One region of the Enterobacter adelaidei genome, then DNA from elsewhere that is predicted to be linked to it. Evidence: predicted binding sites of a transcription regulator. Region 1 holds the regulator's gene; the other holds the start of a gene.
The links. The regulator Fur, encoded in region 1, represses iron uptake genes when iron is present. The targets are predictions, from matches to a motif close to ATAATAATGAGAACNACTATCAA.

Region 1 (11,745 bases):
AAAGCGGTTGTCGGTATCACTGGTCGTTACCAGGCGGGCTTCTTCCCAATCATGATGTTCGGCCTGCCAGGTGCAGCGCTGGCTATCTACCACTGCGCACGTCCAGAGAACAAAGCGAAAGTCCTGGGTATCATGATGGCGGGTGCATTTGCAGCCTTCTTCACCGGTATCACTGAACCGCTGGAATTCTCCTTCATGTTCGTGGCCCCTGTGCTGTATGTGATCCACGCTGTGCTGACCGGTATCTCTGTGTTCATCGCCGCAAGTATGCAGTGGATTGCCGGTTTCGGCTTCAGTGCGGGTCTGGTGGATATGGTGCTTTCTTCCCGTAACCCGCTGGCAACCCACTGGTGGATGCTGATCCCACAGGGTCTGGTGTTCTTTGCTATCTACTACGTGGTGTTCCGTTTCACTATCACCAAATTCAACCTGATGACCCCAGGTCGTGAACTGGCTGTTGCCGGTAGCGAAGCGGATGGTCAGGACGTGAATGTGAGCGCGGACAAAGACCAGGATGTTGCAGGTCTGGCGCGTCAGTACATCGCCGCTGTCGGCGGTTCTGACAACCTGACCGGTATCGATGCATGTATCACCCGTCTGCGTCTGAACGTAAAAGACTCTTCTCTGGTGAACGAAGCGCTGGCTAAACGCCTGGGGGCATCCGGTGTTATCCGTCTGAACAAAACCAGCGTGCAGATTATCGTTGGGTTCGTGGCGGAAAAAATTGCCAATGCCATGAAAACGACAGGTCCGGTAGCCGCAGCGGAAACGTCTGCAGCTCCAGCCGCTGCGCCAGCTGCCGCAAAACCGCAGGCAGTACCAAATGCTAAAACGATTGCCGCACTGGTTTCCCCAGTGACGGGTGAAGTCGTTGCCATTGAGCAGGTGCCTGACGAAGCCTTCGCCAGCAAAGCGGTCGGTGACGGTGTTGCGGTAAAACCAACGGAAAAAACCGTGGTGTCACCAGCAGCCGGTACCATCGTAAAAATCTTCAATACCAACCATGCGTTTTGCCTCGAAACCGAAAATGGTGCTGAGATCGTTGTCCACATGGGTATTGATACCGTTGCGCTGAACGGCCAGGGCTTTACTCGCCTGGTGGAAGAGGGTGCTGAAGTCGTCGCAGGGCAGCCAATCCTGGAAATGGATCTGGACTTCCTGAACGCCAACGCGCGCTCAATGATTAGTCCGGTCGTTTGCAGCAACATTGATGACTTTAGTGGCCTGGTCATTCAGGCGAAAGGTCAAGTGGTTGCGGGTCAAACGCCACTGTATGAGATTAAAGGCAAGTAATCGCTCCTGAGTAGAGTCATGCCTTAAGCGGCGGGGGATATCCCTCGCCGCTTTTTTTTGCAGCAAATGCCCCCATTATTTTCTTCAGAGCCGTTTTAAGGGTTGTCACTACGTCCGGCTTATAAGATCATATGCCGTTATACGTTGTTTACGCTTTGAGGAATCCACGATGAGTGAGGCAGAAGCCCGCCCGAGTAACTTTATTCGTCAGATCATCGATGAAGATCTGGCCAGTGGTAAGCACACCACAATTCATACGCGTTTCCCGCCGGAGCCGAACGGTTACCTGCATATTGGTCACGCGAAATCTATCTGCCTGAACTTTGGCATTGCTCAGGACTACCAGGGGCAGTGCAACCTGCGTTTCGATGACACCAACCCAGTAAAAGAAGACATCGAATACGTTGAGTCCATCAAGAACGACGTGCAATGGCTGGGCTTTAACTGGTCTGGCGACATCTGCTACTCCTCTGACTATTTTGGTCAGCTGTATGCCTATGCGGTAGAGCTGATTAACAAAGGTCTGGCGTACGTCGACGAGCTGTCTGCCGATGAGATCCGTGAATACCGCGGCTCGCTGACCGCGCCGGGCAAAAACAGCCCGTACCGCGATCGCGGCGTGGAAGAGAACCTGGCGCTGTTTGAAAAAATGCGTGCCGGTGGCTTCGAAGAAGGCAAAGCCTGTCTGCGTGCCAAAATTGACATGGCATCTCCGTTCATCGTGATGCGTGACCCGGTGCTGTACCGCATTAAGTTTGCGGAACACCACCAGACGGGTAACAAGTGGTGCATCTACCCGATGTACGACTTCACCCACTGCATCAGCGATGCGCTGGAAGGCATTACTCACTCTCTGTGTACGCTGGAGTTCCAGGACAACCGTCGTCTGTACGACTGGGTACTGGATAACATCACTATCCCTGTGCATCCACGTCAGTACGAGTTCTCTCGTCTGAATCTGGAATACACCGTGATGTCCAAGCGTAAGCTGAACCTGCTGGTGACCGACAAGCACGTTGAAGGCTGGGACGATCCGCGTATGCCGACTATCTCTGGTCTGCGTCGTCGTGGTTACACCGCCGCTTCTATTCGTGAGTTCTGCAAACGCATCGGTGTGACTAAGCAGGATAACACCATTGAAATGGCGTCTCTGGAATCCTGCATTCGTGAAGATCTCAACGAAAACGCACCGCGCGCAATGGCAGTCATCGATCCAGTGAAACTGGTTATCGAAAACTACCCGCAGGGTGAAAGTGAGCTGGTGTCCATGCCTAACCATCCGAATAAACCGGAAATGGGTAGCCGCGACGTACCGTTCAGCGCTGAAATCTGGATCGATCGTGCTGACTTCCGCGAAGAAGCGAACAAGCAGTACAAGCGTCTGGTATTGGGTAAAGAGGTGCGTCTGCGTAATGCTTACGTCATCAAGGCTGAGCGCGTAGAGAAAGATGCTGAAGGCAATATCACCACCATCTTCTGTTCTTATGATGCTGAAACCCTGAGCAAAGATCCGGCTGATGGCCGTAAAGTGAAAGGCGTTATCCATTGGGTAAGCGCTGCACACGCGCTGCCTGTTGAAATTCGCCTGTACGATCGTCTGTTCAGTGTCCCTAACCCTGGTGCTGCCGAAGACTTCCTGGCGACGATCAACCCGGAATCTCTGGTAATTAAACAGGGTTATGCCGAGCCGTCTTTAAAAGCGGCCGAAGCAGGTAAAGCGTTCCAGTTCGAACGCGAAGGTTACTTCTGCCTGGATAGCCGTTACAGCACGGCGGAAAAACCGGTGTTTAACCGTACCGTTGGCCTGCGTGACACCTGGGCTAAGATCGGCGAATAATATTGCAGTTCTGGTCAATGAGAGACAAACGCCGCGATAAGCGGCGTTTTTTTATTTAACGATCAGGCCATTAACGCGCAGCTCAAATAAGGTATGTGCGAAATTCAGGTCAATGAGGTGCTACTTATTTTACTCAAAAAAAGTTTTAATATTTACGAATAGCCTTAAGGACAAAAAATACACAGAATAAACGGTCGGCACTCCCTCAAAATACGCGTTATTCCCTGTAAATCCTCGCATTGGCACAGATGTTACAAATCACTACCAATTATGTGCACTTCGTCATAATCCTGACTTTTGCTCGCTGAAAAGCATTGATAATTCGCGTCGCGAAAAATAACCTAAAGGCGGTAGTTAATTCGAGGGTATTTCTAACTACCCCTGACCATTAGGTCTTTTATATTTTTCGCCGTTTAAGGCGTTTTAATTCGTCAAAGAGGAATAATCTATGCGTACGTTCAGTGGCAAACGTAGTGCGCTGGCGCTGGCTATTGCCGGTGTGACAGCAATGTCGGGCCTGGTGATTGCACCAGAGGCGAAGGCAGCAGGTTTTATTGATGATTCAACCCTCACGGGGGGGATTTACTACTGGCAGCGTGAACGTGACCGTAAAGACGTCACTGAAGACAAATACAAAACCAACCTTTCTCACTCCACCTGGAACGCCAATCTGGATTTCCAGTCTGGTTATGCTGCCGATATGTTCGGTCTGGATATTGCTGCATTCACGGCAATTGAAATGGCGGAAAACGGCGACAGCGCCCACCCGAACGAAATCGCATTCTCCTCCAGTAATAAAGCCTATAAAGAAGACTGGTCCGGAGATAAAAGCGGTATCAGCCTGTATAAGGCAGCAGCGAAATTCAAATACGGCCCGGTATGGGCGCGCGGTGGTTATATTCAGCCAACCGGTCAGACATTGTTAGCACCACACTGGAGCTTTATGCCGGGTACTTACCAGGGCGCGGAAGCGGGTGCCAACTTTGATTACGGTGATGCAGGTGCGTTGAGCTTCTCCTATATGTGGACCAACGAGTACAAAGCACCATGGCACATTGAAATGGACAAGTTCTACCAGAACGATAAGAAAACCAAAGTAGATTATCTCCATTCACTGGGTGCTAAATACGACTTTAAAAACGACCTGGTACTTGAGGCGGCATTTGGCCAGGCTCAAGGTTACATCGATCAGTACTTTGCCAAGGCCAGCTATAAATTTGATATCGCGGGTAGCCCGCTGAGCACCAGCTACCAGTTCTACGGTACGCGCGACAAAGTCAGTAATGGTGGCGTCAATGATATCTATGACGGCACCGCGTGGTTGCAGGCTCTCACCTTCGGCTACAAAGTCGGACAGGTTGATTTGCGTCTGGAAGGCACGTGGGTGAAAGCGGAAGGGCAGCAGGGGTACTTCCTGCAGCGTATGACCCCAACCTATGCATCGTCTAACGGTCGTCTTGATATCTGGTGGGATAACCGCTCTGACTTCAACGCCGACGGCGAAAAAGCGGTGTTCTTCGGTGCGATGTATGATCTGAAAAACTGGAACCTGCCAGGCTGGGCGGTGGGTGCATCTTACGCTTATGCCTGGGATGCAAAACCTGCAGATATGGCTACACCGGACGCTTACTACGATCCAAACTATCGCCTGAAAGAGTCTTCTTACAGCCTGGATGCTATCTACACCCTGCAGGACGGCCGCGCGAAAGGCACGATGTTCAAACTGCACTTCACCCAGTACGACAACCACTCCGACATTCCGAGCTACGCAGGCGGTTACGGCAACATCTTCCAGGATGAGCGTGACGTGAAATTCATGGTTATCGCTCCGTTCACTATCTTCTAATGGAGACAGAACATGATGAAAAACATCGTAATCGTCGCGTTGCTGGCTGCGGGGCTGGCGGGGTGTGCGCAGGAGCAGGCACCGAAAGAGGACTCGCGTCTTAAAGAGGCGTATAGCGCCTGCATTAACACAGCGGAAGGTTCACCGGAGAAGATCGAAGCCTGTCAGAGCGTGCTGAATGTGCTGAAGAAAGAGAAGGCACATGAGCAGTTCGCCACACAGGAAAACGTTCGCGTGATGGATTACCAGGCCTGTATTCAGGCACGTAAAACCGGAAACGATCAGGAAGTGGCGAAGCGTTGCGACCAGATCTGGAAAGAGATTCGCAGTAACAACAGCAAATAATTCTCTGTCATCATGCCCGGTAGCACAACGCTACCGGGCTTTTTTGCGTCAAATAACAGGCAAAAAAAAGCCAACCTCGCGGCTGGCTCAGAGTATGAAAGCTTGAGTTATTTAGCGTCGTGCGCGTGATCGTCTTCGCGGCAATCACCTTCAGCACAGTGACCATACAGGTACAGGCTGTGGTTGGTCAGGCGGATGCCATGACGAGCCGCGATTTCACGCTGGCGCGCTTCGATGGAGTCATCGCTAAATTCAATGACCTTGCCACAGTCGAGGCAGATCAGGTGATCGTGGTGCTGTTGCTGGGTCAGTTCGAATACAGATTTACCGCCTTCGAAATTATGACGGGTAACAATGCCCGCGTCATCAAACTGGTTCAGCACGCGATAGACGGTAGCGAGCCCAATTTCTTCGCCCATGTCAATAAGACGTTTATAAAGGTCTTCCGCACTGACATGGTGATTGTCTGGACCCTGAAGCACTTCAAGGATTTTTAACCGAGGAAGCGTAACTTTCAGGCCAGCCTTCTTTAATGCGGTATTGTTGTCAGTCATGCGGAATCTGTCCTGTTGCTAAACGATTCACTTCTGTAGGAAGTGACAGAAAATGCACCTTGGATAATGCGTCTCATTATAGAACTGCCATGTCTAAATGAAAACAGCAAGTCTCAGGCAAAATATGCTTATAAAAATGGGGTATCACCAACAAACTTGCTCAATGGAAACCACATTTTTCAGGGAGACATTGTACAGGTCTGGGCGAAAAAGTTAAAAGATTGTAGCAATTAATTTAATCGGTTTGACCTGGGGCGTGGCGCAACCGCAGTTGCGCCACGATAAAAATCAGGCGTTCAGAATATCATCCAGGTGCAGTTCTTCACGGATCTGCTTAACCCACTTCTCAACACGCTCTGCGGTCAGTTCAGGCTGGCGGTCTTCGTCGATGGCCAGACCCACGAAATGATCGTCATCAGCCAGGCCTTTAGAGGCTTCGAAGTGGTAACCCGCCGTTGGCCAGTGGCCTACGATAACCGCGCCATTTGGCTCAATGATGTCGCGGATGGTACCCAGCGCATCACAGAAATATTCTGCGTAGTCTTCCTGATCGCCACAGCCAAAAAGGGCAACCAGCTTGCCGTTGAAATCAACTTCTTCCAGCGTCGGGAAGAAATCATCCCAGTCACACTGGGCTTCACCGTAGTACCAGGTTGGAATACCTAGCAGCAGAATGTCATAGCCTTCGAGATCTTCTTTGCTGCTCTTGGCGATGTCATGCACATCAGCAACGTCTTTACCGAGCTGTTTTTGAATGTTTTTTGCGATATTTTCGGTATTGCCGGTATCACTGCCGAAGAAAATGCCGATGATTGCCATGAGTAAAATAACCTCTTGAAACTTAATAGTATGGTGGCGCAATTCGGCCACGGATAAGGGCAATAATAGCAGAACTGGCAACCCTGCGGAAACAGCTATCGCGCAGGACTGCACTCTGTGCTACATGAAAAGGGCGATAAAGGGGATTTTCAGACTTATGCCTGGCTGCGTAACGTCTCAAGCTGGACGAGCAACATCTCTTCAATGAGTTCGCTGCGGCTAATATTTCGCGCGTCAGCCAGCTCGTTAAGCGCATCGACGGCGTCGGCGTTGAGCTTCAGTTCGACACGCTTAAGCCCACGATTTTTATCGCGTTTAAGCTGATTGCGTTTATTGATACGCAGCTGTTCATCGCGCGAAAGCGGATTCGTTTTCGGTCGTCCCGGGCGACGCTCATTCGCGAACAGATCTAGTGTCGTACGGTCCGTTTGTTCTTTGGCCATGATTCTGAGACTTCGGGGGAAACACGCCGCCCTGCTAATGCCCGGGCGATAAGCGCGCCATCATACATCACCAAAAACGGCACGCCAACGACTGGAAGCCTGCAGCCTTCCAGTCGCTCTCTTTTTAATCAATTTGCAGTATCAGCAAGATAGCGGCGAATGGCGCGCAATACGGCGTCAGGTTTTTCCGCGTGAACCCAGTGTCCGGCCCCGGCGATAACATGAGCACGAGCCTGCGGGAATTGCGCCAGCAATGCGTCGCGGTACGCGTCGGTGACGTAAGGCGAGTTACCGCCACGGATAAAGAGGGTAGGATGCGGCCAAACAGGTACCGTTTCCCAGCCTACGATATTGTTGTACTGCTCCCAGAGCACCGGCACGTTAAAACGCCATTGTCCGTCAACAAATGACTTCAGCAGGAACTGCACGACACCTTCTTCATCAAGATGCTCACGCATGACGGCAGCCGCTTGTTGACGCGTTGTGGCACCAGCCTCTGTTACCGCGTTGATCGCCGCGAAAATTTCGTCATGGCGTCGAACGTCGTAATCCACCGGAGCAACATCGATTACCACCAGACCCTGAATTCTCTCAGGTGCGAGCGCCGTCAGGGCCATCACCGCTTTCCCGCCCATTGAATGCCCGATGAGGGTGACCTTTTGCAGGTTGTTGGCATCCAGCGTATCCAGCAGATCCTGCGCCATTGCCGCGTAGGTCATCTCTTCTGAGCGCCCTGAAAGACCGTGATTGCGCATGTCGACTTGCAAAATGTCGTGATCGCTAACCAGATCGCGCGCCAGCACGCCCAGGTTATCCAGGCTGCCAAAAAGTCCGTGAACCAGTACGATGGGAGAATTATTGTTCGGCGATTGTGCAGTTTGCGCTCGGGTATTCAATTTCATGGCAAAGTTCTTTTTTTACGTATGTCAGGTTAGGGTATCATGTTGACCATTCTGCCGCCCGGCTGCAAGGTTCCAGTTTAATCTGACTTTTGCCGCCAACCTGGTTTGACGCTATCCGCTGTTGGGATTTGACCTTATAATCCCAATGACTTGTATTCAGATAAGATATCGCACTGGATTAAGATGAAAACAATCGAAGTTGATGACGAACTCTATCAGTATATTGCCAGCCAGACGCGGCATATCGGGGAGAGTGCGTCCGACATTTTACGGCGCATGCTTAAAATTTCCGCCGCTTCACAGCCTGTCACCCCAGTTACCAAAGATGTCGTGTCTCAGCAGAGCGTTGTTGCACAAGCAAAACCTGCCGTGACACCGGCAAAAGATAAAGTACGGGCGATGCGCGAGCTGCTGCTGTCCGATGAATATGCGGAGCAAAAAAAGGCGGTTAACCGCTTTATGCTGGTGCTGTCTACACTCTACTCACTGGATAACAAAGCGTTTGCTGAAGCGACCGAGTCGCTGCACGGTCGTACTCGCGTCTATTTCGCGGGTGACGAGCAAACGCTGCTGCAAAATGGCAATCAAACCAAACCCAAACATGTCCCTGGCACTCCGTACTGGGTGATCACCAATACCAATACGGGCCGCAAGTGCAGCATGATTGAACACATCATGCAGTCTATGCAGTTCCCGGCGGAATTGATTGAAAAGGTTTGCGGTACAATTTAACCCTTGCATCAGAAGGACCCGGTAATGGCAAATCACAGCCGTGCAGGCCAACCTGCACAACAAAGCGATTTGATTAATGTCGCTCAGCTGACCGCGCAGTATTACGTTCTGAAGCCGGTTGTGGGCAATGCAGAACACGCCGTGAAGTTTGGTACATCTGGTCACCGCGGTAGCGCGGCGCGCCATAGCTTTAACGAACCGCACATTCTGGCCATTGCTCAGGCCATTGCGGAAGAGCGCGCCAAAAATGGCGTTACTGGTCCATGCTATGTGGGAAAAGATACCCATGCTTTGTCTGAGCCGGCATTCATTTCTGTCCTGGAAGTGCTGGCCGCAAACGGCGTTGATGTGATTATTCAGGAGAATAACGGATTCACGCCAACGCCTGCGGTGTCTAACGCCATTCTTGTGCACAACAAGAAAGGGGGCGCGCTGGCTGACGGGATCGTTATCACGCCATCCCACAACCCGCCGGAAGATGGTGGTATCAAATACAACCCACCTAATGGCGGCCCGGCTGATACTAACGTCACCAAAGTGGTGGAAGATCGTGCTAACGCCCTGTTAGCCGATGGCCTGAAAGGTGTGAAGCGTATTTCTCTGGATGCTGCGATGGCATCTGGTCATGTGAAAGAGCTGGATCTGGTACAGCCGTTTATTGAAGGACTGGCGGATATCGTCGACATGGCGGCGATTCAGAAAGCTGGTCTGAAGCTGGGTGTGGATCCGCTCGGTGGCTCCGGTATTGAATACTGGAAACGCATTGCTGAGCATTACAAGCTGGATCTGACCATCGTGAACGATCACGTCGATCAGACCTTCCGCTTTATGCACCTGGATAAAGACGGCGCAATCCGTATGGACTGCTCCTCTGAATGTGCGATGGCGGGCCTGCTGGCGCTGCGCGACAAATTCGATCTGGCATTTGCCAACGACCCGGATTACGACCGTCATGGTATCGTCACCCCGGCAGGGCTGATGAACCCGAACCATTACCTGGCGGTAGCGATTAACTACCTGTTCCAGCACCGTCCGCAGTGGGGCAAAGAGGTTGCTGTGGGCAAAACGCTGGTCTCCTCTGCGATGATCGACCGTGTTGTCGACGCGCTGGGCCGCAAGCTGGTGGAAGTGCCGGTGGGCTTCAAATGGTTCGTTGACGGTCTGCACGACGGCAGCTTCGGCTTTGGCGGTGAAGAGAGCGCCGGGGCATCTTTCCTGCGTTTCGACGGCACGCCATGGTCAACCGATAAAGACGGCATCATTATGTGCCTGCTGGCGGCGGAAATTACCGCTGTCACCGGTAAAAACCCGCAGGAACACTACAATGAGCTGGCTGCACGCTTTGGTGCACCAAGCTATAACCGTATTCAGGCATCGGCGACTTCAGCTCAGAAAGCCGCCCTGTCCAAACTCTCTCCGGAGATGGTCAGTGCGAGCACGCTGGCTGGCGACCCGATCACTGCACGCCTGACGGCTGCACCGGGTAATGGAGCCTCTATTGGCGGCCTGAAAGTGATGACTGAAAACGGCTGGTTTGCCGCGCGTCCATCCGGTACCGAAGATGCGTACAAGATCTATTGCGAAAGCTTCCTCGGCGCTGAACATCGTCAGCAGATTGAGAAAGAAGCGGTAGAGATTGTCAGTGAAGTGTTGAAAAACGCGTAAGAATGAAAAAGGGAGCCGAATGGCTCCCTTTTTTTTAGCTGTGCTTATTCTTTAACTCGAACCGTGGTGACACCAGACCGTACAGCGTCCAGCCCATAAAGGTGACCATTGCGCCGTAAAGCATTGCTTCCTGGCCGGATGAGTAGAGCGCATAGAAGCTGTAGATTGCCCCAATCAGCGCCACGATATTGGCTGCCCGCGCTTTGCGTGGATCCACCTTCGCCACCTTCTGAATAATCACCAGCGCCGCCATCGACAGAATATACGGAATGATGTTCGTCACGACCGCCAGGTTAACCAGCACGTTGAACTGGCTGTTCAGCGACGGGCTAATGGTCATCAGCGATAATCCACTCTGGAAGATGACAATCGCCAGCATGCCCTGCACCGGTGCATCCGCTTTGGTGACGCGGGAGAAGATTTTCGGGAAGTACCCTTCGTCAGCCGAGGATTTAAAGACCTGAGCGATGGTGAACTGCCAGCCGAGGAGTGAACCGCAGCAGGACATCACCATCAGGCCCATGATCACTTTCCCGACTTCTGGCGTGAACATCTGCGCAAAGGCCAGACCAAACGGCGCCGTAGAGTTAGCCAGATCCATGTTTGGCACAATCCCGGCAATCACGTTAGTCGAGACGATATAGATCACCGCCGCGCCCAGCGTTCCGCCGAGGACTGCAATCGGCACGTTCTTCTCAGGGTTCTCAACCACTTCCGCATTCGCGCAGGCAGATTCCAGACCGAGGAAGGCCCAAAGCGTCATGGCAATGGAAGAACCCACTGCGGTAAAGAACGGTACATGGTGAGGGTTCCAGGAGTTCGCGTACAAGGTCGGGCTGAACCAGAACCAGCCGATGATGCACAGGCCAACAACCGGGATAATCACGCCCCAGACGGTGATGCTGCTGAGCTGTCCGGTGATACGCGCGCCGCCAAAGTTAGCCACGGTGCAGATCCACAGCACACCGATGGTCGCCAGCCCAATTTGTACCGGGCTCAGCGTGGCACCAAACAGCTCCGTACCGTAACCCACGGCGGAAATGGCAATCGCCACGTTGGCGATCAGCAATGACACACCATAGGTATAGTTGGCCATAAAGTTGCCTGACTTACCAAAGGCGTATTCTGCATAGCCCCCCATCCCGCCTGACTTGCGGCTGAACATCCCGCATTTGGCAAAGGCCCATGCCAGTGCCATTGACCCTACGGCGGTCACCAGCCAGGAGATAATCGAAATGGTTCCCACTTCTGCAAGCTTGGTCGGCAGCATGATGATCCCTGACCCCATCATGTTAACCATGGTAAGGAT
Region 2 (11,745 bases), 1.6 Mb from region 1:
TGCCATTTCGAGTTCATGTGCAGTCACGGTCTGGTTTAGCTCTTCGATGGTGATGTCCTGAAAAGCCAGGCGGCTTTCCAGCTCAGCCATTCTCGCTTCTATTGTTGTATCCTTCATCATTCACCTCGTTTATTTCAGATTCACCATAATGGCCCAGCGGCGGCGCAGTTTAACTGAGTTTATCCTGAAGTACAGTCTGCATCCCTTTGGCAGGAAACTTATTTAAACAAAAATAGTCTGAAAAGTGGCGAGAATTGGAAGTGTCTGTCTGTAGATTTCTTCCGCAACGTTTTATAGTACGTAACTCATTTACGTTTAACGCTGGGGTGAGAGTCCCCAGGCCCTGGAGATATGGATGAAATCACTGTTTAAAGTAACGCTGCTGGCGACGACGATGGCTGTTGCGCTGAACGCGCCACTGTCATTCGCTGCTGATACTGCTGCGAAGCCTGCTGCCACTGCAGACAGCAAAGCGGCGTTCAAAAATGACGACCAGAAATCTGCCTACGCACTCGGCGCATCTCTGGGTCGTTACATGGAAAACTCTCTGAAAGAACAAGAGAAACTGGGCATCAAACTGGATAAAGCTCAGCTGATCGCGGGTGTTCAGGACGCATTTGCTGATAAGAGCAAGCTGTCTGACCAGGAGATCGAACAGACTCTGCAGGCGTTCGAAGCGCGTGTGAAAGGTGCCGCTCAGACTAAGATGGACGCGGACGCTAAAGAAAACGAAGCCAAAGGCAAAGCCTATCGCGATACCTTTGCTAAAGAGAAAGGTGTGAAAACCTCCTCTACTGGCCTGGTGTACAAAGTTGAGAAAGAAGGCACCGGCGATGCACCTAAAGACAGCGACACTGTAGTCGTGAACTACAAAGGTACGCTGATCGACGGTAAAGAGTTCGATAACTCTTACACCCGCGGTGAGCCGCTCTCCTTCCGTCTGGATGGTGTGATCCCTGGCTGGACTGAGGGCCTGAAAAACATCAAGAAAGGCGGCAAGATCAAGATGGTTATCCCACCAGATCTGGCGTACGGCAAAACTGGCGTCCCGGGTATCCCTGCAAACTCTACACTGGTCTTTGACGTAGAGCTGCTGGATATCAAACCGGCACCGAAAGCGGACGCTAAAGCAGACGCACCGGCTGACGATAAAGCCGCTTCTGCTAAGAAGTAATCCTGAAAATAAACCGCCGCCTTTAAGGCGGCGGTTTTTTTATTATGGGGCAGATATAATTAACACTGGAAAGCGTTATACCCGCTGTATTAATTTAGTTGTCCGTGTAGATAATGAGCCTGCCCTGAAAACCTAACGACAGGCTCCTGAAAAGGAGTGTTTTTTTCATGTCCAGGTCGCTTTTAACCAACGAAACCAGTGAACTTGATTTGCTGGATCAACGTCCTTTTGACCAGACCGACTTCGATATTCTGAAATCGTATGAAGCGGTGGTGGACGGGTTAGCGATGCTCATTGGCTCCCACTGCGAAATCGTATTGCACTCCCTGCAAGATCTGAAGTGTTCCGCCATCCGCATTGCTAATGGTGAGCATACTGGCCGTAAAATTGGTTCGCCAATCACCGACCTTGCATTGCGTATGTTGCATGACATGACCGGCGCGGACAGCAGCGTCTCCAAATGCTATTTCACCCGCGCCAAAAGTGGCGTGCTGATGAAATCAGAAACCATCGCGATTCGAAACCGCGAGCATCGTGTGATTGGATTGCTGTGCATCAACATGAACCTTGATGTGCCATTCTCGCAAATCATGAGCACCTTTATTCCACCAGAAACGCCAGATGTTGGCTCTTCCGTTAACTTTGCCTCTTCTGTTGAAGATCTTGTGACTCAGACGCTTGAGTTCACCATTGAAGAGGTGAACGCCGACCGCAACGTATCGAACAACGCCAAGAATCGCCAGATAGTGCTGAATCTCTATGAGAAAGGGATTTTTGATATTAAAGACGCCATCAACCAGGTTGCCGATCGTCTGAATATCTCCAAGCACACGGTTTACCTCTATATTCGCCAGTTCAAGAGCGGTGATTTCCTGGGGCAAGACAAGTAATGCGTTTTGCGTTAATGGTGACAGGCCCGGCGTACGGTACTCAGCAGGCCAGCAGTGCGTTGCAGTTTGCGCATGCGCTACTGGCGGCCGGACATGAACTGGCGAGCGTCTTCTTTTATCGGGAAGGGGTATATAACGCGAACCAGTTTACGTCACCGGCGAGTGATGAGTTTGATCTGGTGCGCGCATGGCAGGCATTAAACGAAAAGCAGGGCGTAGAACTGCATATCTGCGTGGCGGCGGCCCTGCGCCGCGGCGTGACTGATGCAACCGAAGCTGAGCGCCTGGGTTTATCGGGTTCTAACTTGCAGCCCGGTTTTTCGTTGAGTGGTCTGGGTGCACTGGCACAGGCAGCATTAACCTGCGACAGAGTGGTGCAATTCTGATGAAGCGTATCGCGTTTGTTTTTTCTTCAGCGCCGCACGGTAGTGCGTCTGGCAGAGAAGGGCTGGATGCGTTGCTCGCGACATCAGCATTGAGCGAAGATATTGGCGTCTTTTTTTTGGGAGATGGGGTGTTCCAGCTTCTGGCGGGGCAACAGCCGCAAACCATTCTGGCGCGCGATTACATCGCGACGTTCAAAGTGTTACCGCTGTACGATATAGAAACGTTCTATGTCTGTGCCGACTCTCTGGCCGCGCGTGGTTTAAACGAGGCAACGCCTTTCGTGCTGGATGTGACGTGCTTGTCTTCCACCGCACTGCGCGAGCACCTTTCCCACTACGACACCGTTCTGACTTTCTGAGGCTGCCATGCTCCATACTCTGAGCCATTCACCGTGGCAATGTGATATCGACGCGTTACTGAGTATGCTGCGCGAAGGTGATGACCTGCTGCTGATTCAGGATGGCGTACTTGCCGCACTGGAAGGCAGTCGTTTCGTTGAAATTCTCACGAATGCCCCCATAACAGTCTTTGCGCTGAAAGACGATCTGGATGCGCGGGGTCTTTCTGGTCAAATTTCAGCCAAAATTGACGTGGTTGGCTATACTGATTTCGTCAATCTTACTGTGAAGCATGCCAGTCAAATGAACTGGTGATTTGAGATCGCTGTATATTTCTTGACACCTTTTCGACGTAGCCCTAAAATTTCGCGTCCTCATATTGTATGAGGTCGATTTATTACGTGTTTACGAAGCAAAAGCTAAAACCAGGAGCTATTTAATGGCAACAGTTAACCAGCTGGTACGCAAACCACGTGCACGCAAAGTTGCGAAAAGCAACGTGCCTGCGCTGGAAGCCTGCCCGCAGAAACGTGGCGTATGTACTCGTGTATATACCACCACTCCTAAAAAACCAAACTCCGCACTGCGTAAAGTATGCCGTGTGCGTTTGACTAACGGTTTCGAAGTGACTTCCTACATCGGTGGTGAAGGTCACAATCTGCAGGAACACTCCGTGATCCTGATCCGTGGCGGTCGTGTTAAAGACCTTCCGGGTGTTCGTTACCACACCGTTCGTGGTGCGCTGGACTGCTCAGGTGTTAAAGACCGTAAGCAGGCTCGCTCCAAGTACGGCGTGAAGCGTCCTAAGGCTTAATGGTTCTCCGTTAAGTAAGGCCAAACTGATTTATCTTAATGTCACACTAAACTCTTTGAGTTTTGGACAATCCTGAATTAACAACGGAGTATTCCCATGCCACGTCGTCGCGTCATTGGTCAGCGTAAAATTCTTCCAGATCCGAAATTCGGATCAGAACTGCTGGCAAAATTTGTAAATATCCTGATGGTAGATGGTAAAAAATCTACTGCAGAAGCAATCGTATACAGCGCGCTTGAGACCCTGGCTCAGCGTTCTGGTAAAAATGAACTGGAAGCTTTCGAAGTCGCTCTCGACAACGTTCGCCCGACTGTAGAAGTTAAGTCCCGCCGCGTTGGTGGTTCTACTTATCAGGTTCCAGTTGAAGTTCGTCCGGTTCGTCGTAATGCTCTGGCAATGCGTTGGATCGTTGAAGCTGCTCGTAAACGCGGTGATAAATCCATGGCTCTGCGTCTGGCGAACGAACTTTCTGATGCTGCAGACAACAAAGGTACTGCAGTTAAGAAACGTGAAGACGTTCACCGTATGGCAGAAGCCAACAAGGCGTTCGCACACTACCGTTGGTAATCCCTTCGGAGTATTAGTCACCAGGCGGGCGCTTCAGAGAAGCCGCCCGCTCTGGGTAACTTAACTGAACGCCTAAAGATATAACGAGGAATCAAATGGCTCGTACAACACCCATCGCACGCTACCGTAACATCGGTATCAGTGCGCACATCGACGCCGGTAAAACCACTACTACCGAACGTATTCTGTTCTACACCGGTGTAAACCATAAAATCGGTGAAGTTCATGACGGCGCTGCCACCATGGACTGGATGGAACAGGAGCAGGAGCGTGGTATTACTATCACCTCCGCAGCGACTACTGCATTCTGGTCAGGTATGGCTAAGCAGTACGAACCGCATCGCGTAAACATCATCGACACCCCAGGGCACGTTGACTTCACCATCGAAGTAGAACGTTCCATGCGTGTTCTTGACGGCGCGGTAATGGTTTATTGCGCAGTTGGTGGTGTTCAGCCACAGTCTGAAACCGTATGGCGTCAGGCGAACAAATATAAAGTTCCACGCATCGCGTTCGTTAACAAAATGGACCGTATGGGTGCTAACTTCCTGAAAGTTGTTGGTCAGATCAAAACCCGTCTGGGCGCGAACCCTGTTCCGCTGCAGCTGGCAATTGGTGCTGAAGAAGGTTTCACCGGCGTAATCGACCTGGTGAAAATGAAAGCCATCAACTGGAACGATGCAGACCAGGGCGTTACCTTCGAATACGAAGATATCCCGGCTGAAATGCAGGACCTGGCTGACGAATGGCACCAGAACCTGATCGAATCCGCTGCTGAAGCTTCTGAAGAGCTGATGGAGAAATACCTGGGTGGTGAAGAACTGACTGAAGAAGAGATCAAAAAAGCTCTGCGTCAGCGTGTTCTGAACAACGAAATCATCCTGGTAACCTGTGGTTCTGCGTTCAAGAACAAAGGTGTGCAGGCGATGCTGGATGCGGTAGTTGACTACCTGCCATCCCCGGTTGACGTTCCTGCGATCAACGGCATCCTGGACGACGGTAAAGATACTCCGGCTGAGCGTCACGCAAGCGACGAAGAGCCATTCTCTGCACTGGCGTTCAAAATTGCTACCGACCCATTCGTGGGTAACCTGACCTTCTTCCGCGTTTACTCTGGTGTGGTTAACTCCGGTGACACCATCCTGAACTCCGTGAAAGCGGCGCGTGAACGTTTTGGCCGTATCGTACAGATGCACGCTAACAAACGTGAAGAGATCAAAGAAGTTCGTGCGGGCGACATCGCTGCAGCTATCGGTCTGAAAGACGTGACCACTGGTGACACCCTGTGTGACCCAGATCACCCAATCATTCTGGAGCGTATGGAATTCCCTGAGCCGGTAATCTCCATCGCAGTTGAACCAAAAACCAAAGCTGACCAGGAAAAAATGGGTCTGGCTCTGGGCCGTCTGGCGAAAGAAGACCCATCATTCCGCGTATGGACTGATGAAGAATCTAACCAGACCATCATCGCTGGTATGGGTGAACTGCACCTGGACATCATCGTTGACCGTATGAAGCGTGAATTCAACGTTGAAGCGAACGTGGGTAAACCTCAGGTTGCTTACCGCGAAGCGATTCGCGCGAAAGTTACCGATGTTGAAGGTAAACACGCTAAGCAGTCTGGTGGTCGCGGTCAGTACGGTCACGTTGTGATCGACATGTACCCACTGGAGCCGGGCTCTAACCCGAAAGGTTACGAGTTCATCAACGACATCAAAGGTGGTGTAATTCCTGGTGAATACATCCCAGCCGTTGATAAAGGCATCCAGGAACAGCTGAAAGCGGGCCCTCTGGCTGGCTATCCGGTTGTTGACATGGGTATCCGTCTGCACTTCGGTTCTTACCACGACGTTGACTCCTCTGAACTGGCGTTTAAACTGGCTGCGTCTATTGCCTTTAAAGAAGGCTTTAAGAAAGCAAAACCAGTTCTGCTTGAGCCAATCATGAAGGTTGAAGTAGAAACTCCTGAAGAGAACACCGGTGACGTTATCGGTGACTTGAGCCGTCGTCGCGGTATGCTGCGTGGTCAGGAATCCGAAGTAACTGGCGTTAAGATCCACGCTGAAGTTCCACTGTCTGAAATGTTCGGATATGCAACTCAGCTGCGTTCTCTGACCAAAGGTCGTGCATCATACACCATGGAATTCCTGAAGTATGATGATGCGCCTAACAACGTTGCTCAGGCCGTTATTGAAGCCCGTGGTAAGTAATCCACAGGATTAAAACCTAAGTCCCGTGCTCTCTCCAAAGGGGAGAGCACTATAGTAAGGAATATAGCCGTGTCTAAAGAAAAATTTGAACGTACAAAACCGCACGTTAACGTCGGTACTATCGGCCACGTTGACCATGGTAAAACAACGCTGACCGCTGCAATCACTACCGTTCTGGCAAAAACCTACGGTGGTTCTGCTCGCGCATTCGACCAGATCGATAACGCACCAGAAGAAAAAGCTCGTGGTATCACCATCAACACCTCTCACGTTGAGTACGACACCCCGACTCGCCACTACGCACACGTAGACTGCCCAGGCCACGCCGACTATGTTAAAAACATGATCACCGGTGCTGCGCAGATGGACGGCGCGATCCTGGTTGTTGCTGCGACTGACGGCCCAATGCCTCAGACCCGTGAGCACATCCTGCTGGGTCGTCAGGTAGGCGTTCCTTACATCATCGTGTTCCTGAACAAGTGCGACATGGTTGATGACGAAGAGCTGCTGGAACTGGTAGAGATGGAAGTTCGTGAACTGCTGTCTCAGTACGATTTCCCAGGTGACGATACCCCAATCGTTCGTGGTTCTGCTCTGAAAGCGCTGGAAGGCGAAGCTGAGTGGGAAGCGAAAATCATCGAACTGGCTGGCTTCCTGGATTCTTACATCCCAGAACCAGAGCGTGCGATTGACAAGCCATTCCTGCTGCCAATCGAAGACGTATTCTCCATCTCCGGTCGTGGTACCGTTGTTACCGGTCGTGTAGAGCGCGGTATCATCAAAGTTGGTGAAGAAGTTGAAATCGTTGGTATCAAAGAGACTGCGAAGTCTACCTGTACTGGCGTTGAAATGTTCCGCAAACTGCTGGACGAAGGCCGTGCTGGTGAGAACGTTGGTGTTCTGCTGCGTGGTATCAAACGTGAAGAAATCGAACGTGGTCAGGTTCTGGCGAAGCCAGGCTCAATCAAGCCACACACCAAGTTCGAATCTGAAGTGTACATTCTGTCCAAAGACGAAGGCGGCCGTCATACTCCGTTCTTCAAAGGCTACCGTCCACAGTTCTACTTCCGTACTACTGACGTGACCGGTACCATCGAACTGCCAGAAGGCGTAGAGATGGTAATGCCAGGCGACAACATCAAGATGGTTGTGACTCTGATCCACCCAATCGCGATGGACGACGGTCTGCGTTTCGCAATCCGTGAAGGCGGCCGTACCGTTGGCGCGGGCGTTGTTGCTAAAGTTCTGGGCTAATTAATTATCCCCGAATAAAAAAAGGACGCTTCGGCGTCCTTTTTTGTTTTCTGCCATTCATGCACTGTCACAAAATTTCGCATTTTTTGCCTGCTCCCGCCCCGTATTGTGGCGTTTGTGCTATTGTAATCATAACCATTCTCACTTACACTTTGCGCATAATTTGAACGGGAGTCTCTATGTACGTTTGTTTATGTAATGGTGTAAGCGACAAGAAAATACGTCAGGCCGTTCGTCAGTTTCAGCCTCAGTCATTCCAGCAGCTTCGCAAATTTGTTCCGGTGGGAAATCAATGCGGTAAATGTGTACGTGCTGCGCGAGAGATCATGCAGGATGAACTGATGCAGATCCCGGAATACAAAGAGATCGCGTAAGCGCCCATCTTTTTTTTGACATCCCTGTAGCCCGATCTACGCTTCAATGAGTGGAAGCGGAGGGACTATATAATGAAAGGTGATGTTAAAATCATAAGTTATCTCAATAAATTATTGGGAAATGAGCTTGTCGCGATTAACCAGTACTTTCTTCACGCGAGAATGTTCAAAAACTGGGGGCTTAAACGTCTGAACGACGTTGAGTACCATGAATCGATCGATGAAATGAAGCACGCTGATAAATATATCGAGCGTATTTTATTCCTTGAAGGCATTCCAAACCTGCAGGATCTCGGAAAGCTGGGCATCGGAGAAGATGTCGAAGAGATGCTGCGTTCTGACCTCAGGCTAGAACTTGAAGGCGCCAAAGATCTCCGTGAAGCCATTGCCTATGCGGATAGCGTCCATGATTACGTCAGCCGCGACATGATGATCCAGATTCTGGCCGACGAAGAGGGTCATATCGACTGGCTGGAAACTGAGCTGGATCTCATCGCTAAGATTGGCCTGCAAAACTACCTTCAGTCGCAGATTAAAGTGGAAGAGTAACCAGCGTCTTCCAGCCAACGCATAAACCCGCAGCTGCCAGAAATGGCCCAAAAGGCAGCGGGTTTTTTATTGCCTCTTTATCAGAGGTGAGTAATGAAAAAACAAGAATGCTAAGTAATGCCATAAGCGCAGCGAGTAATGCCAGGGTCGGCAGCACGCACCAACCATGCCAGGCACCAAGCGCAGAAAGGTATTTAACATCGCCATATCCCATCCCTTCATGCCGGCAGATAAATCGATAGCCCCAGTAAATAACGGCAAAGCCCAAATATCCTGCCATTGCCCCCACCACCGCACTCGCCAAAAAATCAGGATGGATACAAAGCTGAAAGAGCAGGCCAACCCATAGCAGCGGACAGAGAAACTTATCGGGAAGCAGTCCATAGCGAATATCAGCGTGGACAAGAAAGGCAGTCAGCGAAAAATAGATCAGCAAAAAGGGGAGGGTGGTTAACATCGAAAAGGCCTCAAAGGGGTTTGAGCGCATACTCGCTGCAACAGGCTTAACCGGCAATGCACAAAAGCAGTAATTGCGTAGCGGCTCCAGACAAAGACTCGACAAGGAATACATTGCATAAAAAGTTGCGCGCCTTTACGCACGCGGCGGCTTTGGCGCTTAATTTCTAAACGGCACTTGCGTCTTGCCCAGATTTACGTATAATGCGCGGGCTTGTCGTAATTGACGGCGGGTTCAATCAGAACCAGAGTAGCTCATTTTGTTACTCAACAATGCTCCCAATTGGGGAGCTACGTAAGAACGGTTACACTCTCCCATCAATCGTAATGGGTTTGAGGAGTAATCATTTTCGTTTATAAAATAATTGGAGCTCTGGTCTCATGCAGAACCAAAGAATCCGTATCCGCCTTAAAGCGTTTGATCATCGTCTGATCGATCAATCAACCGCGGAAATCGTCGAGACTGCTAAGCGCACTGGTGCGCAAGTCCGTGGTCCGATCCCGCTGCCGACCCGCAAAGAGCGCTTCACCGTTCTGATCTCCCCGCACGTTAACAAAGACGCGCGTGATCAGTACGAAATCCGCACTCACAAGCGTCTGGTTGACATCGTTGAGCCAACTGAGAAAACCGTTGATGCTCTGATGCGTCTGGATCTGGCTGCCGGTGTAGACGTGCAGATCAGCCTGGGTTAATCAGGTCATCGAGCGATTGAGAGGTTGAAACAATGATTGGTTTAGTCGGTAAAAAAGTGGGTATGACCCGCATCTTCACTGAAGATGGCGTTTCTATCCCAGTAACCGTAATCGAAGTTGAAGCAAACCGCGTTACTCAGGTTAAAGATCTGGCTAACGATGGCTACCGCGCTATTCAGGTTACCACTGGTGCTAAAAAAGCTAACCGTGTAACCAAACCAGAAGCGGGTCACTTCGCTAAAGCTGGCGTAGAAGCTGGCCGTGGTCTGTGGGAATTCCGTCTTGCTGAAGGCGAAGAGTTCACTGTAGGTCAGGACATTAGCGTTGAGCTGTTTGCTGACGTTAAAAAAGTTGACGTAACCGGTACCTCTAAAGGTAAAGGTTTTGCTGGTACCGTTAAGCGCTGGAACTTCCGTACCCAGGACGCTACTCACGGTAACTCCTTGTCTCACCGCGTTCCGGGTTCTATCGGTCAGAACCAGACTCCGGGCAAAGTGTTCAAAGGCAAGAAAATGGCAGGTCAGCTGGGTAACGAACGTGTAACCGTTCAGAGCCTGGACGTAGTACGTGTTGACGCTGAGCGCAACCTGCTGCTGGTTAAAGGTGCAGTTCCGGGTGCAACCGGTAGCGACCTGATCGTTAAACCAGCTGTGAAGGCGTAAGGGGATAGCAATGGAATTAGTATTGAAAGACGCGCAGAGCGCGCTGACTGTTTCCGAAACTACCTTCGGTCGTGATTTCAACGAAGCGCTGGTTCACCAGGTTGTTGTTGCTTATGCAGCTGGTGCTCGTCAGGGTACTCGTGCTCAGAAGACTCGTGCTGAAGTAACTGGTTCCGGCAAAAAGCCATGGCGCCAGAAAGGTACCGGCCGTGCGCGTTCAGGTTCTATCAAGAGCCCGATCTGGCGTTCAGGTGGCGTGACCTTCGCTGCGCGTCCACAGGACCACAGTCAAAAAGTTAACAAAAAGATGTACCGCGGCGCGCTGAAAAGCATCCTGTCCGAACTGGTACGTCAGGATCGTCTGATCGTTGTCGAGAAGTTCTCTGTAGAAGCGCCTAAAACTAAGCTGCTGGCTCAGAAACTGAAAGACATGGCTCTGGAAGATGTGCTGATCATCACCGGTGAGCTGGACGAGAACCTGTTCCTGGCCGCACGTAACCTGCACAAGGTTGACGTACGCGATGCGACTGGTATCGACCCGGTTAGCCTGATCGCCTTCGACAAAGTCGTAATGACTGCTGATGCTGTTAAGCAAGTTGAGGAGATGCTGGCATGATTCGTGAAGAACGTCTGCTGAAGGTGCTTCGCGCACCGCACGTTTCTGAAAAAGCGTCTACTGCGATGGAAAAAACAAACACCATCGTTCTCAAAGTTGCTAAAGACGCGACCAAAGCAGAGATCAAAGCTGCTGTGCAGAAACTGTTTGAAGTCGAAGTCGAAGTCGTTAACACCCTGGTAGTTAAAGGGAAAGTTAAACGTCACGGACAGCGTATCGGTCGTCGTAGCGACTGGAAAAAAGCTTACGTCACCCTGAAAGAAGGCCAGAATCTGGACTTCGTTGGCGGCGCTGAGTAAGTCGGAGGAGTAATACAATGGCAGTTGTTAAATGTAAACCGACATCTCCGGGTCGTCGCCACGTAGTTAAAGTGGTTAACCCTGAGCTGCACAAGGGCAAACCTTTTGCTCCGTTGCTGGAAAAAAACAGCAAATCCGGTGGTCGTAACAACAATGGCCGTATCACCACTCGTCACATCGGTGGTGGCCACAAGCAGGCTTATCGTATTGTTGACTTCAAACGCAACAAAGACGGTATCCCAGCAGTTGTTGAACGTCTTGAGTACGATCCGAACCGTTCCGCGAACATCGCGCTGGTTCTGTACAAAGACGGCGAACGCCGTTACATCCTGGCCCCTAAAGGCCTGAAAGCTGGCGACCAGATTCAGTCTGGCGTTGATGCTGCAATCAAAGCAGGTAACACCCTGCCGATGCGCAATATCCCGGTTGGTTCTACCGTTCATAACGTAGAAATGAAACCAG

Region 2: a site for Fur is predicted at 7,757-7,779, ahead of bfd (bacterioferritin-associated ferredoxin). Genes of this name have one in related genera too.

The regions. Positions count from the first base shown of each region.
Region 1 is NZ_CP154353.1:1,238,428-1,250,172, forward strand. It holds gene nagE (N-acetylglucosamine-specific PTS transporter subunit IIBC) at 1-1,293, shown strand, start outside; gene glnS (glutamine--tRNA ligase) at 1,463-3,130, shown strand; gene chiP (chitoporin) at 3,579-4,976, shown strand; gene chiQ (ChiQ/YbfN family lipoprotein) at 4,992-5,321, shown strand; gene fur (ferric iron uptake transcriptional regulator) at 5,429-5,875, opposite strand; gene fldA (flavodoxin FldA) at 6,164-6,694, opposite strand; gene ybfE (LexA regulated protein) at 6,850-7,137, opposite strand; gene ybfF (esterase) at 7,266-8,039, opposite strand; gene seqA (replication initiation negative regulator SeqA) at 8,223-8,771, shown strand; gene pgm (phosphoglucomutase (alpha-D-glucose-1,6-bisphosphate-dependent)) at 8,796-10,436, shown strand; gene potE (putrescine-ornithine antiporter) at 10,471-11,745, opposite strand, start outside.
Region 2 is NZ_CP154353.1:4,230,242-4,241,986, reverse strand. It holds gene AAHF05_RS20705 (protein SlyX) at 1-117, opposite strand, end outside; gene fkpA (FKBP-type peptidyl-prolyl cis-trans isomerase) at 356-1,174, shown strand; gene AAHF05_RS20695 (transcriptional regulator) at 1,342-2,064, shown strand; gene tusD (sulfurtransferase complex subunit TusD) at 2,064-2,450, shown strand; gene tusC (sulfurtransferase complex subunit TusC) at 2,450-2,809, shown strand; gene tusB (sulfurtransferase complex subunit TusB) at 2,817-3,104, shown strand; gene rpsL (30S ribosomal protein S12) at 3,229-3,603, shown strand; gene rpsG (30S ribosomal protein S7) at 3,700-4,170, shown strand; gene fusA (elongation factor G) at 4,266-6,380, shown strand; gene tuf (elongation factor Tu) at 6,450-7,634, shown strand; gene bfd (bacterioferritin-associated ferredoxin) at 7,814-8,008, shown strand; gene bfr (bacterioferritin) at 8,081-8,557, shown strand; gene AAHF05_RS20645 (A24 family peptidase) at 8,541-9,014, opposite strand; gene rpsJ (30S ribosomal protein S10) at 9,395-9,706, shown strand; gene rplC (50S ribosomal protein L3) at 9,739-10,368, shown strand; gene rplD (50S ribosomal protein L4) at 10,379-10,984, shown strand; gene rplW (50S ribosomal protein L23) at 10,981-11,283, shown strand; gene rplB (50S ribosomal protein L2) at 11,301-11,745, shown strand, end outside.